3 regions of the Neptuniibacter marinus genome follow, and region 1 is predicted to be linked to each of the others. Evidence: predicted binding sites of a transcription regulator. Region 1 holds the regulator's gene; each other region holds the start of a gene.

Region 1 (4,642 bases):
ATCATTGCGGCTCCTTTCAATGGTTTCTTGTCTGAGAAGGTTGAGAAGCGTTTAAGAGGTAATGTGATTACTGATGAGGGCTGGAAAGCGGTGGTAGCACTTATTCCGCGATCTATTGCACGTGAGTTATCTAAACTGGCTTATTACCTTCCTCGGGTATTGTTTTTGGTAGTGCTGTCGTTTATCCCTGTGATTAATATTATTGCACCATTTTTGTGGTTGCTGTTTGGTGCTTGGATGATGGCGATTCAATACTGCGATTATCCAATGGATAACAATAAGGTCAGCTTTAAAAATATGAAGTTGATGCTGAAATCGGATCGACTTACGTCTATTGGTTTTGGTGGCTTAATTCAACTGGGGATGATGATCCCGATCTTAAATCTGATCTTGATGCCTGCGGCGGTTGTTGGAGCAACGATTTACTGGGTTGAAGCTCATGCTGGGGTTGAGATCGATCTAGATCAGAAAAAGTTAGAGTCTTAAGCAATTATCAGGCTATACCCAATGATGACGATTTAGGGAGTAGTCTGATTATCCTTAGAGTCTTCGACTTGCTGGAATCCCATCAATTTTTGCTCTTCGTAGGTGTTTTCTCCTGGCTCGGGGCGAACACCGACATTTTCAGCTGGGAAATGGCAAGCAAATGTACTTCCTTTACCTACTTTACTCTTAATGGTTAGCTGGCCATGGTGGCGAGCCAACACATGCTTCACAATTGCTAGGCCTAAACCGGTTCCGCCACTGGCGGATGAGCGGCTTTCATCAACACGGTAGAAGCGTTCGGTTAGTCGAGGAAGATGAATAGATTCTATCCCAGGGCCATTGTCTTTTACTGAAAAGTGCCCACCTTGTTCATCCACCCACCAGCTTACTTTAATATTTCCACCAGCGGGGGTGTAACGTACGGCGTTATAAACCAGATTAGAGAATGCGCTATGCAATTCGATCTCTTGACCGGAAAGATCATGTATTGGATCAATATTTAAGCTAAATTTGTGGCCTTTTTCCTGAGCTAGCTGCTCAGCCCCTTCCATAATGTGCTGAATAACATTCTGAATTTGAATAGGTTGCTCATCTGAGACCTGATGACTGGCTTCGAGTCTGGATAGCAGTAGTAGATCAGACACGAGGTTTTCCATTCTGCGTGCTTGCTGCTGCATGGAGCCTAAACCGCGAATTAGAGGTCGAGGGAGGTCTTGGTCTAAGAAGGTTTCTAAATAGCCTCGGATGACCGTTAGAGGAGTACGTAGTTCATGGGAAGCGTTTGCTACAAAGTCCTGACGGGTTTGTTCTAGGCGAATAATTCGCGAAATATCCCGTGCAACCAGTAGCCGATCAGCGTCCCCAAAGCGCGTTATCTGATATTGAATTTTAAGATCGTTATGTGCAGGGGAGGGTAAAGTAATTGGATCATTATATTGCCCACGTTTGTAATAGCGGACAAAACGGGGATCACGGAGTAGATTCATTATAGGCTTGCCTTGGTCCGTTTTATCGTCCAGACCAAGTAAGCGATTTGCTGATTTATTCCACCATTCAAGATTATTATTTTTATCAATAATAATGATAGCGTCTTGTAAAGCGGAGGTTGAATCTTGGAAGCGCTTAATTATGTTACCTAAGCGTGTTTCTCTCGTATGTTGGCGACGTTGTACGCGAGATAACTCATCAAACAACTCCCCCCAATGACCCGTGGTTTCCGGTAGTTCGATCTGGTCATCATTTTTATGAAACCAATCCATTAATTTATTGAATCGGTTTATTTGCAAGAGAGACCAGCCAATAAGCCCTAAGCTGGTGGCCCAGCCTGGATAGCCTAGTATTAGTCCTATAGTCAAAGAGGCACCACTCACTACCATTAAATTGGACAACATTGAGTGACGGTTCTTTTGCATATTACATCCTATAAAAGCTATCGGAAAAGTCGTTAGGCTACATTGGCAGAGAATCGGTAACCGGTACCGCGCACTGTTTGTACCAGATAATCATGTCGAGCGCCAAGGGCTTTACGTAGACGACGGATATGCACATCCACCGTACGCTCTTCGACATATACATTGCCTCCCCAGACCATATCTAACAGCTGGCTACGGGAGTATGCGCGATCTTGGTGTGTCATAAAAAATTGTAATAGACGAAACTCTGTAGGCCCTAGATCAATAGGATCTTGTTCTGAGGTTACGCGATGGGAGATAGGATCAAGTGTCAGGCCATCGACGCTTACCGGTTCTTCAATCCCTTTAGGTGTTGTACGACGAAGTACCGCTTTTAAACGCGCTACTAATTCGCGAGGAGAGAATGGCTTTGTGATGTAATCATCTACACCTGCTTCCAGCCCTTTGATCTTGTAATCCTCATCACCTTTAGCGGTTAGCATGATAATGGGGAGATCAGCGGTTGTTTCATCTTTGCGTAAACGACGAGCGAATTCAATGCCGCTAGTGCCGGGCATCATCCAATCCAATAAGACCATATCCGGTTTATCGTCTACGATCAGGCTGTGCGCCTCATTAGCGTTCTCCGCTTCTAAACAGTTGTATCCAGCCATTTCTAGTGCAACTGCGATCATTTCGCGAATAGGCGCCTCATCATCTACGATAAGTACGCTTTTAGAATCAGACATGGTGTTATTGCCCTTTATATTTCAATTTATCGACGGGGCTATTAGAAGACAATACTGTTACACAAATATTACAGACTGCATTGAATTACTAAGTTATAGCTTAAAAAGATCCGATTGTGCTAAGAAATAATGGCTTGCGACACCAATAAAAATCACTAAACCTGCATAATGATTATTTAAAAACGCTTTGAAGCATAGATCACGTTCGCGATTACGGATAAGGAACTGTTGATAAATAAAGAAGCCTGCAGCGCAGATTAAACCGAGATAGTAAGGCCAATCCAAGTGAATCTGTTGACCAACTAAGGCAAGAGTAATCAGTGTTGTTAGTTGGAGAATCCCTATAATAACTTTATCTGCATCGCCAAATAGTATGGCAGTTGATTTAACACCTATACGTAGATCATCATCTTTATCGACCATGGCATACATAGTGTCATAGGTGATAGTCCATAAAACATTGGCTATATAAATTAACCACGCATAAATAGGTACACTTTCAGTCACTGCGGTAAAAGCCATAGGAATAGCCCAAGAAAACGCAGCGCCCAAAACTACTTGTGGTAGGTGAGTGTAGCGCTTCATAAAAGGGTAGCAGACAGCTAATGCTAAACCTCCTAAAGATAAAATAATGGTTTCTATATTGGTAAAGAGTACCAGTACAAATGCGGCCAACATTAAGATGGTAAAGAGAATTAAGGCTTCCCTTGGACTAACCAGGCCGGAAGGGATAGGTCGCATGGCGGTACGTTTAACATGACCATCTATCTTGCGATCTGCGTAATCATTAATTACGCAGCCTGCTGAGCGAGTAAGAAAAACCCCAAGCGTGAAGATAATGAGGATGTCGTATGCAGGCATACCTTCCGCTGCCATCCATAGGGCCCAGTAAGCTGGCCACAGAAGGAGATAGCTGCCTATGGGCTTATTTATACGCATTATTTGTACAAATGCTCGCAGTTTAGCTGCGCTGAAAGGGGCGTTTTTTTGTGTTCCAGAGGCCATAAAGTTGTCTGCGATTTAATCCGTTAATTAGACGTGCGTTTACTAAAATACTAATTAGGTTTAGTTTACCTGCAGAAGTTGCGGCAGGAAAACCTCTGAAACCAAAAGAGGCTTTTTCGATAGAAAAAATACAGATCGGCGCGCCCATACTTTTTCCGTACTATTAAGCGATAAACGACATATTTGTAAGCGTCCACGCCGCATAGTTGGATCGCTGAATAGCAAACTACCTAATGACCGATTGCCTAATACTCTGAGCTGACGTTCCGCACCGCTGAGTGTTTGTGCTGGAATAATTGATCGAGCGAAGACCCAAGGTTGGCCATTGCCGATGAGTTGAACTTCTCGAATGAGTGCAACTTGGCGGTAATCCATTTTTAGCGCTTTAGCTTCTGAGCGCGTGGGTCTAAACCAACCTTGTTGTACCACTTCAACTCGAAAGTCGCCTTTACTTAGTTTTATCAAACGTTGTGTCAGAGAGCCGTGGTCAGTAAACCAAGTGCGCAATTGTTGGGGGGCGACCTGTTGATAGGGACGACGGAGTGATTTCCAACGAGTATCAAAACTTTGTCGAGTAAGGGCAGCTTTTATGGGCACAGATCAGTTGTCCTGAGATTTCATCAAAACCAATATCTTAACATGTATGAGTATCTCCAGCCGATAGGCTGAGGTAGTATCCCTTTTTATGAATATACAAAAATTTTCTTTTCCTGCAGAAGAGGCCGCGACTTTAACTCAGCAGTGGGTTGAATCTATAGTCGTGGGCCTTAATTTATGTCCCTTTGCGGCCCCTGAGGTGCGTAAACGAGCAATCCGATTTAGTGTGTCACATGCGACTGAGCTGGATGTTGCAATCCAAGATTTTCTAAACGAATTACAGCATATTCAGAACTGTAAAGAATCTGAGCTATCCACTAGCTTAATCAGTTTTACTGAGACTGCCATCGACTTTTATAGCTTTCTTGATCTATTGGATATGTGCCAAGATGCGTTAGAAGATGCCGGTCTTGA
Region 2 (4,642 bases), 430 kb from region 1:
CCTCGCTCTGAAGGTTTTACTTCTTTTGCAATATTTATAACATCATTGTCATAGAAATAGAGCCCTGTGACGATAAAGTTAGATTTAGGCTTTTTGGGTTTTTCTTCAATGGAGATTGCATTGCGGTTTTTATCAAGCTCCACAACCCCAAAGGGTTTTGGGTCTTTGACTTGATAGCCAAAGATTGTTGCTCCTGATGTTCTGGCTGCTGCGCTTCGTAGTTTAGGAGAGAAACCGTAACCATAAAAAAAGTTATCTCCAAGGGCTAGGCATACGCTGTCTTTACCAATGAAGTTTTCGCCAATAATAAAAGCTTGTGCTAAGCCTTCAGGTTTAGGCTGAATTGCGTAACTGAGTCTTATGCCGAAGTCTTTTCCATCCCCTAGTAGTCGTTTAAAGCTATCGTTATCTTCGGGGGTCGTAATGATTAAAATATCTTGTATCCCGCTGAGCATGAGTACTGATAGCGGGTAATAGATCATCGGCTTGTCATATATGGGTAGGAGTTGTTTGGTGATGGCTCGGGTGATGGGATATAAGCGAGTTCCTGAGCCGCCAGCAAGAATGATACCTTTCATAATTTGGCTCTCTTAGTCATTATTATTTTTGTTATTTATGGTGGATGCTTTGTTGTTATTGTACCAATCGCTGTTGTTTAAGTACCAGTGTACAGTTTCTCTTAGACCGTCACTAAAAGAATGGTCAGGTTTCCAGTTTAGCTGTGAATAGGCTTTATCTGAATTTATAGCGTATCTTTTATCGTGCCCAGCTCTATCTGTGACATAAGTTATAAGGGAGTGATAGGGTATATTGGTTGGGCAGAGCTCTTCGAGTAGATCGCAGACTGTATTTACCACCTCTATGTTCTTTTTTTCTTCTTGGCCACCGATGTTATAGGTTTCTCCAATATCACTTCGTTTGATTACTTGGAGTAAGGCTTTTGCGTGATCATCTACATAGATCCAGTCACGGATTTGATCACCTGTTCCATATATAGGTATTTTCTTGCCTTGTAGAGCGTTAAGGATGGTTAAAGGAATTAGTTTTTCAGGGAACTGAAAAGGCCCATAATTATTAGAGCAATGGGATATAATAGTCGGTAATCCGTAAGTGCGCTGCCATGCTTTAACTAAGTGGTCAGAGCTTGCTTTTGATGCTGAATATGGAGAGCTAGGATTGTAGTTGCTCTCTTCTGTAAAGGGGGTATCGGTGGGTAATAAATCACCAAAGACTTCATCTGTTGATACATGATGGAATCTGAAAATTGATTTACGTTTAGCATTAAGTGTTGCCCAATAGTGACGGCATGTTTCTAGCAGTGTGTAAGTTCCGACTATATTGGTTTGAATGAAAGCGTTTGGTCCGGATATTGATCTATCTACATGGGATTCTGCGGCTAGATGCATTACTGCGTCAGGTTGGTATTTGGTGAATATATGACTGATAGCAGTAGCATCACATATATCTTGTTGTTCAAAGTGATAGCGTTCGTTTTGTAAAAATGAGTTATGTGCAGTTATATTGGCAGCATAGGTTAGCTTGTCTATATTTATAACAGTATCGTTAGTGTGTTTTAGTAGGCGGCGGATAACTGCAGAGCCTATAAATCCTGCTCCTCCTGTAATTATGAATCTCATCTTATTCCTGCTTTCTGTATGAGCTTATAGGGAATTACTTTATCTTATTGAAGTTATAGTAGAAACGTTAATTTTTTTTTGGATTCACCGACTATTATAAATCAGGGTTTTGTTGAAAGGGATATTCTCATGTGCGTCAAAATATAGGCGTTAATTTTTCTATTTTTAAGTTCTGTCAGATAATTGACATTTCGTGCTGTGGTTGCCACTATTGGTTCTACTCAAATCAGGTAGAGATAAGCAGGAATGACTGCGCAGCCAAAACTATTAATTATTGATGATGATCTAAGTCGCAGAGAGTTAATTCGTGCTGCACTTTCTTTTTTAGGTCGCCCGTTTGAATTCTATGGATTTGTTGATTGGTTGCAGTCAGATGACCAGTCACTCAAAGGTGATAAAGTCTCTTTAGTGTTGCTTGGACAAAGTGAATTACCTATATCCCTTGAAAAGCTGCTACGCAATTTACAGCAAAAAACACCTGATGCTGCTGTTGTTACTTTAGATGAATGGTCTGAAGTCGCTGAGCTGCCTGATGATCTGAAAAGTGGTGTGACAGGGCAGTTAAATGTGCCCTTTAGTTATCAAGAGTTACTCGATCAATTACATAAAGCTCAACTTTATTCTCGGCCGTCCCTGGGGGCAAGGGATGCGAATAATCCTTCTTCAGAGCTTTTTTCAAGTTTAGTCGGTAGTAGTCGGCCTATGAGGCTGGTGCGGCAGGCTATGTCTCAAGTCACGGGACGTGATGTTAATGTCTTAATTACAGGGGAGTCGGGTACTGGTAAAGAGGTGGTTGCTCGGAATCTACATGATTATTCTGTACGTAAAAATGGCCCATTCGTGCCGATTAACTGTGGAGCTATTCCTGCAGATTTGCTTGAAAGTGAGTTGTTTGGTCACGAACGGGGAGCTTTTACGGGTGCGGTTTCTAGTCGTTCAGGCCGTTTTGAGCTGGCTCAAGGGGGGACGCTTTTTCTTGATGAAGTAGGTGATATGCCTTTATCTATGCAGGTAAAGCTATTACGTGTGCTTCAAGAGCGAAAGTTTGAGCGTATCGGTGGCACTAAAACACTTGAAGCGGATATACGTGTTATCGCCGCAACGCATAAAAACCTTGAAGAGATGATTGAAGAAGGGAGCTTTAGAGAGGATCTTTATTATCGCCTAAATGTTTTCCCAATTGAGATGCCGCCATTACGAGAGCGAACCGAAGATATTCCTCTATTACTGGATGAGTTATTAGGCCGATTAAAAAAACAAGGTTTTGACTCTGTCAGATTTCAAATGAGCGCTCTAGAGTCCTTAAAGGCTCATCCTTGGCCTGGTAATGTGAGAGAGCTGTCCAACCTTGCTGAACGACTAGCGATTCTTTTTCCTAATGGCGTTGTTGGTGTTTCTGAGTTGCCGGCCCGTTTTCAGCATGTTGAAGAACCTGATCCTGCGCGTTATGCGAATACGGAAGAGTTGTTGGAATCATCCTCTGTTACTGGCGCTATAGCTTCTGCCACTCATTTAGATCATCTGCCTGAAGAAGGGCTGGATCTTAAGGCTCATTTAGAAGCTATTGAGCGGAGCTTAATTGAGCAATCATTGGCAGTACATGAGGGTGTTGTTGCCAGAGCTGCTGAGTTATTAAAAATTAGGCGAACGACCTTAGTAGAAAAAATGCGTAAATATGGGATGCAACGTAAGTAATATGAATGATATCGAACGCTATAAAACCCGTATTACGGAATTAGAAACGGCCTTAAGTCAGGCGCAAGAATCCCTAATAAGCGAGTCTCTTCAACGTCAAAAAAATGAAGATAAAAATGTTGGGCTTAGTGACCGTTTTCAAAACCTATTATCGATTTTACCGGCAGGTGTTGTCCTAATTAATGGCGCAGGCAAGGTGGCTGAGGCCAACCCTGCAGCGGAAAGCTTTTTGGGTACCCCTTTAATCGGGCAGTTTTGGTTTGACATTATTAACCGCAGTTTTGCACCTCGTGGAGATGATGGGCATGAGGTTTCTTTAAAAGATGGTCGTCGTGTCAGTTTGATGACCCGCGCGATGGATAGTGAGCCGGGCCAGTTAGTGTTACTGATAGACCAAACCGAAACGCGGTTGCTACAAGGGCGTGTTTCCCATTATCAGCGGTTGTCTGAGATGGGTCGTATGATGGCCTCATTGGCGCATCAGATTAGGACGCCTTTATCCGCAGCGTTGCTCTATGTTGATCACTTAATGCGCCCAGATCTTTTAGTTGAGCAGCGGCAGAAGTTTGCACGTAAAGCTAAATCTCGTTTAACAAACCTTGAGCAGCAAGTCCGAGATATGCTGATTTTTGCGCGGGGAGAAATGCGGTTGGATGATCAGATCTCTTCTTCCGCATTTATGCGGGAGTTAGAGGATATGCTTGATCTTCCTCTCGTCAGCTATGATGCAGATTGTGATTGTATCAATGATGTCCCTAATTACGAGTTTCAGTGTAATAAGGACGCACTGTTAGGTGTATGTATCAACCTAGTTGAAAACGCGCTCCAGGCAAGTGGTAAAGGGTGCGAATTAACTATACGTTTTACGGATGACGCGGGCCGCATAGCCCTGCAGATTATTGACCAAGGGCAAGGTATGACGCCGGAGCAATTAAAACGTGCGCTAGAGCCTTTTTATACAACTAAGTCTCATGGTACAGGGTTGGGGTTAGCTGTAGCTCAGGTGGTTGCTCATGCGCATCATGGTGAATTTTTAATACGCTCCACTCTGGGGGAGGGTACTGTTGCAACTATAGTACTGCCATGCCTATTAACCAAATAACTCTAAGCTTGAGCGATATACAACATGCCTAATAAGATAATGATTGTTGAAGATGACAATGAGTTACGAGAAGCGCTTTGCGATACGCTAGAGCTAGCGGGGTTCTCCTATATTGAGGCGCCTGATGCTGAAGAGGCCTTAGCGTTACTCGCCAAACAGCAGGTCGATATGGTTGTTACTGATGTGAATATGCCAGGCATGGATGGTC
Region 3 (4,642 bases), 1.5 Mb from region 1:
AAACATCATCAAAATGCCAAACAGCTTCTCAACACTCGCAAAGTGATGATCACGATCAGCTTCAGGGTCCGGTTGAATGTTTTTCTGCATCCGTATACCAATCAGCATAACTATCACACCAATGGCTAATGATGCTAAAGCACTTTCACTCCAACTAAAATCAAGCCCCACATGTTTCAGGCCTTTAGTGAAGGTCACCATAGAGACCATAAACCCTACTAAAAAGGTATAAACGGGAATATACTTTTTAGCATTTATAAAGGGATCTTTTGTATCTAAAACTAAGCGTTGCACACTCCTAAACAAGAAGAATGCAATCAAACCCGCGGTAACCGGCGAAACAACCCAGCTTGCGACAATCTTAGTAACCTTACCCCAGTTGACCGCATCAACAGAGATACCCACTGCAGCAAAACCAACGATGGCACCTACAATCGAATGGGTTGTGGAAACGGGCCAGCCAAAATGCGTAGCAACCAGTAACCAGATACCTGCAGCTAAAAGCGCTGAAAGCATACCAAACACAAGTAACTCAGGTGTTCCTGCTAATAGACTGGGGTCAATAATACCTTTACGAATTGTTGCCGTAACGGCACCACCGGCTAAATAAGCACCCAAAAACTCAAACATAATCGCGATCATAATCGCTTGTTTAAGTGTTAACGCCCTTGAACCTACCGAGGTGCCCATTGCATTGGCAACATCATTTGCACCAACACCCCAAGCCATAAAGAAACCAAATACGCATGCAAGAATAACGATTATGTCGCCGTACTGAGCAATAATTTCCATTCTAATAACCTACCAAATTAACGAGCGACGAGTAGCTGCAAGCGGCTACCGACTTGTTGAGCACGATCAGCTAGATCACCTATCAAAGTAATTACCTGATATAAAAACATGACATCAATTGGCGGTAACTCTTTCTCAATACTGAATAACTTTGCACGAATATCTCTCTCGTGCTCATCAGTACGGTGTTCCAACGCATCTAATTGATCTAGCATCTTCTCAATCACACTGATCTCATGGCCACCAAATCCGCTATTAACCAGTTCATCAAGTTCATTAAGCGCCGTTAAAGCTTGTTCTGATGTTTCCAAAGCAACGCGAACATACTCGGTCATATCTGATTGAATAATCGCAGGTATAGACATTTCTCGTCCAAGCATTAGACCTGAAATGTCTTTAGCCCGATTGGCAATTTTGTCCTGCATTCTTAAAAGCTCTAATAGGTCGGTACGGGGAACAGGTAGAAAAATACTCTTCGGGAGGTTCTGACGAATATCTTTCTTCATTGCATCAGCATCGCCTTCAAGCACGGCGATCTTTCTTTGAATTTTTTTAGCCTCTTCCCAATCATCAGCCATTACAGCTTCAAAAAAAGGAATTAGCTCTATCGCACATTCTTGCGCTTTAGCGATGTGTTCCTGCATAGGTTTGAACGGCGAACGCGCAAACATCTGCAAAAATGGATTATTGGTAGAGACCATACAACGCACCCTAATGAGTCGAAAAAACATTTTTGAGCGGAAAAAACAAAATGCTCAGGCGCGCGAATTATGACGGATTTGTTACGCTGAGTAATTACAGTTTTATGACAATTTGGCAATTAATTGATAAAAAAATCACTTTTTTTGATTTCACACACATAGCTGATATACATAGCCCATAACTTGCATTCGCAAAGCATACCAATGTATATACACAAGCTTATTTGCCTAGAGCCTCACCAATTAGTGCTACTCAATTCAAAAAAGTGGCAGCTATACATTCATATTGACGAAATCCCTGCTTGAGCCAAAAAGAAGCCGCGATACTATTATCAAGATGCCAGCCAACTTGCATAGAGGTCGCTCCCTGTACCAACAACCACTCCTTTGCATACTTGACTAAAGTGGTACCAATTTGATGGCGGCGCATTAGAGGATTAACCCAAAGATTAAAAAGAACCCCGCTCTTTGGTTGATCATATCCCCGCTGCGTGTTCTGAATAACGGCTATCGTGCCACATATTTCATTATTTTCATTAACAGCAACACACACTTCCGCCTCATCTTTAGCTAAACAGCCCTGTAATGTGTTTTTAAGATGGACTCTCTGTTCATCCAATAGCGGTTTGCCAAAGGGATTGAAGTGATAACTCGGTAACTCACAGATTAAGTGCTCCCACATAGGGTAAACAATAGCCCATTCATCTGCTTTTACACTTAACACTTTAATATCAGACGAGAGTGAATTCATGGCAAAACACCTTCATAAATAACTATGAGTAGATTTTAAAATTGAGCCCTTATATGCAGCTTACAAAATCACAATAGCTATGGAACACATTAAAGGACTTTCTAAGCACTTTAAATTTTAACTCAGATACAAAAATGCCCAGCTTAAGCTGGGCATTCTCTATAGATGAATAGTCCTATTGAACGAGTGTCATCTCTTCTTCATCATAGTCTTCATCAAAAGCGTCATCTACAGCAGACTCTGTTGCTGGTTTCTGCGCACCTTTCTTATTAACATTTTTCTGATGAATTTTATCTAGCTGGCGATCAATTTTATCCGCTAGAGTATCAAGTGCTGCATATAAATTATCGGCACTCGCTTTAGCAAATATATCTTTGCCCGCAATATGAATAGTAGCTTCTGCCAAATCCTCACGATCATTTTTTTCTAAGATAACATGGGCGCTAGTAATAACCTCATAACGCTCCTGACTGTTGTTTAGCCATGCTTCTACTTTGTCTTTCATATTGTCAGAAACTTTAGCATTGCGGTGAGTGATTTTAATGTTCATGTGTAAATCCTTAATGCAATGTTGCTATTAGGAGACTCAATTAAAATGCCTTTCAATATCCCCTCTACACTTACAGTAGTACCACTCCTAGCGAGGATTACAAGCACTTTATTGACATCTAGATAAAAAAATCAATCTCTACTAAAAAATTGAACACTCTCTGCTCAATTATCCGCTTTTGATTGTTTGTTTTTGCGAGAAACAGCAGAAAGAATACCTGCGCTAATAATTAAAACGACACCAATAATGCTATTTAGATCAAGCACCTCTTGCCAAAACAACCAACCCAACAGAGCTGCAAATACAACCGATGAGTATGTATAAGGCCCTAACTGACCAGCGGGCGCTAATCCGTAGCCTTTACTCAATAATAACTGGGCAATTGTTGAGGTTATAGCAACACAAAGAAGCCACCCACAAGCGGCTAATGAGGGCGTTACCCAATTAAGCATCGCAGGAACAAAAGCCAACACTGTACTAAAAAATGCGAAATAGAAAACAACCTGCTGCGGAGATTCACTGATACTCATCCGGCGGACAATCACTTTTGCCAAGGCGCCTAATATGGCACCAAACAAGGCAATTAACACAGCGATATTAATCGTTTGGTCGGTAGGATTTAAAATAAGAAAGACACCGCAAAAGCCAATGAAAATAGCAGTTTTAACCCTGTTACCAATACGCTCACCTAGCCAGAACAAAGCGATCAAAGGTACAAAAAAAGGCGCTGTTTGTTTGATAAGGGCTGCTTCGGCCAGCGGCAAATTCCCCCATGCATAATACAAACACATCATTGCGGTAACGCCGACGGCTGCGCGGGCAAAATGTAAATGTAAATTTTGAGTATAGATGCGATGTAAACCGACACTATAAAGCCATGGAAGTATAAGTAGTAATGCAAAAAGGTTACGCGCAAGGACAATTACTTCGGTTGGTAGCTCACCGCTTAATTGTTTAATGAGCATCCCTGAGAGCACCAAAAAAAACTCTGACAGGATAATCAGTAACGCTCCACGATAAAGCGGATTGATAGGCATATATACGGCCAAACAAAAAAGCCCCTATATTTAGGGGCTATGGGTAAATGTAATCGCTTAACGCACGTCAGCCACTTAATTTATCAATATAGCGACTTACCCGCCGTTAAACCTCGATGATCTCAAAGTCCGATCCAAGCGTCTCTGCCTGAGCTTGGCTAGTAACCACCGCTATACTTGCTTCAGCATCAAGTAAATAGGTTTCTGCAACACGTTTCAGATCATCAATAGTCACCTGCAATATACGTGAACGCACTTTACGACGCTGTTCTGGCGTACGACCAAACAAACTACTGTGATAAGCCTGCTTAGCTTCTCCGGCTGGAGAACCTGGTTTATCGATAGAACTAACCACACCCAGAATCGCTTCCTCCAGTCGCTGCTCATCGTGTTCACTGTCTAACAGCCATTTTATCGAAGCATCAAAATCATCCAAGGTTTCGGTTAAACGAGGATCACGGTATGAGAAAAACCTAAAAGCGGCATCTCCTGAATCCTGACCTGCCCCCGAACCATAAGCACCACCACGCTCACGAATAGCTCTATGTAAAAAACCATTGCGTAAAAAATCACCGAGTACAGTCAACGCAGCGGCATCGGGGTGCTCAACTGCCACTGTAGTAAAAGCTTTTGCACAAAAGCTAACTTGTGTACTCGTCACCCAAGCCTGCTTAACCTTCTCTCTCAAGGGTGGCAAACTAAACAGTTCAGTAGACTTATCAGCTAATGACTGCCAGCTACTTTCTAAATAGCCTTGCAGCTGGTTCTGATGCTCCTCTTCAGCCACCATTAAAAACTGCTTTGGTGCTTG

The links. The regulator PhoB, encoded in region 1, activates phosphate uptake and scavenging genes when phosphate is short. The targets are predictions, from matches to a motif close to TGTCATANNNNTGTCANA.
Region 2: the regulator PhoB is predicted to act here: its motif matches at 1,811-1,828, upstream of ACOQOE_RS03070 (sigma-54 dependent transcriptional regulator).
Region 3: the regulator PhoB is predicted to act here: its motif matches at 1,586-1,603, upstream of ACOQOE_RS11685 (TIGR00153 family protein).

The regions. Positions count from the first base shown of each region.
Region 1 covers NZ_OZ245004.1:225,368-230,009, reverse strand. Annotated here, with positions in the region: gene cysZ (sulfate transporter CysZ) at 1-486, shown strand, start outside; gene phoR (phosphate regulon sensor histidine kinase PhoR) at 519-1,898, opposite strand; gene phoB (phosphate regulon transcriptional regulator PhoB) at 1,931-2,626, opposite strand; gene ubiA (4-hydroxybenzoate octaprenyltransferase) at 2,720-3,631, opposite strand; gene ACOQOE_RS01025 (chorismate--pyruvate lyase family protein) at 3,692-4,228, opposite strand; gene ACOQOE_RS01020 (DUF1415 domain-containing protein) at 4,317-4,642, shown strand, end outside.
Region 2 covers NZ_OZ245004.1:653,147-657,788, forward strand. Annotated here, with positions in the region: gene rfbA (glucose-1-phosphate thymidylyltransferase RfbA) at 1-578, opposite strand, end outside; gene rfbB (dTDP-glucose 4,6-dehydratase) at 591-1,637, opposite strand; gene ACOQOE_RS03070 (sigma-54 dependent transcriptional regulator) at 1,884-3,332, shown strand; gene ACOQOE_RS03075 (sensor histidine kinase) at 3,334-4,434, shown strand; gene ACOQOE_RS03080 (sigma-54-dependent transcriptional regulator) at 4,459-4,642, shown strand, end outside.
Region 3 covers NZ_OZ245004.1:2,461,411-2,466,052, forward strand. Annotated here, with positions in the region: gene ACOQOE_RS11680 (inorganic phosphate transporter) at 1-792, opposite strand, end outside; gene ACOQOE_RS11685 (TIGR00153 family protein) at 810-1,493, opposite strand; gene ACOQOE_RS11690 (GNAT family N-acetyltransferase) at 1,747-2,244, opposite strand; gene hpf (ribosome hibernation-promoting factor, HPF/YfiA family) at 2,420-2,794, opposite strand; gene ACOQOE_RS11700 (DMT family transporter) at 2,959-3,831, opposite strand; gene ACOQOE_RS11705 (insulinase family protein) at 3,938-4,642, opposite strand, start outside.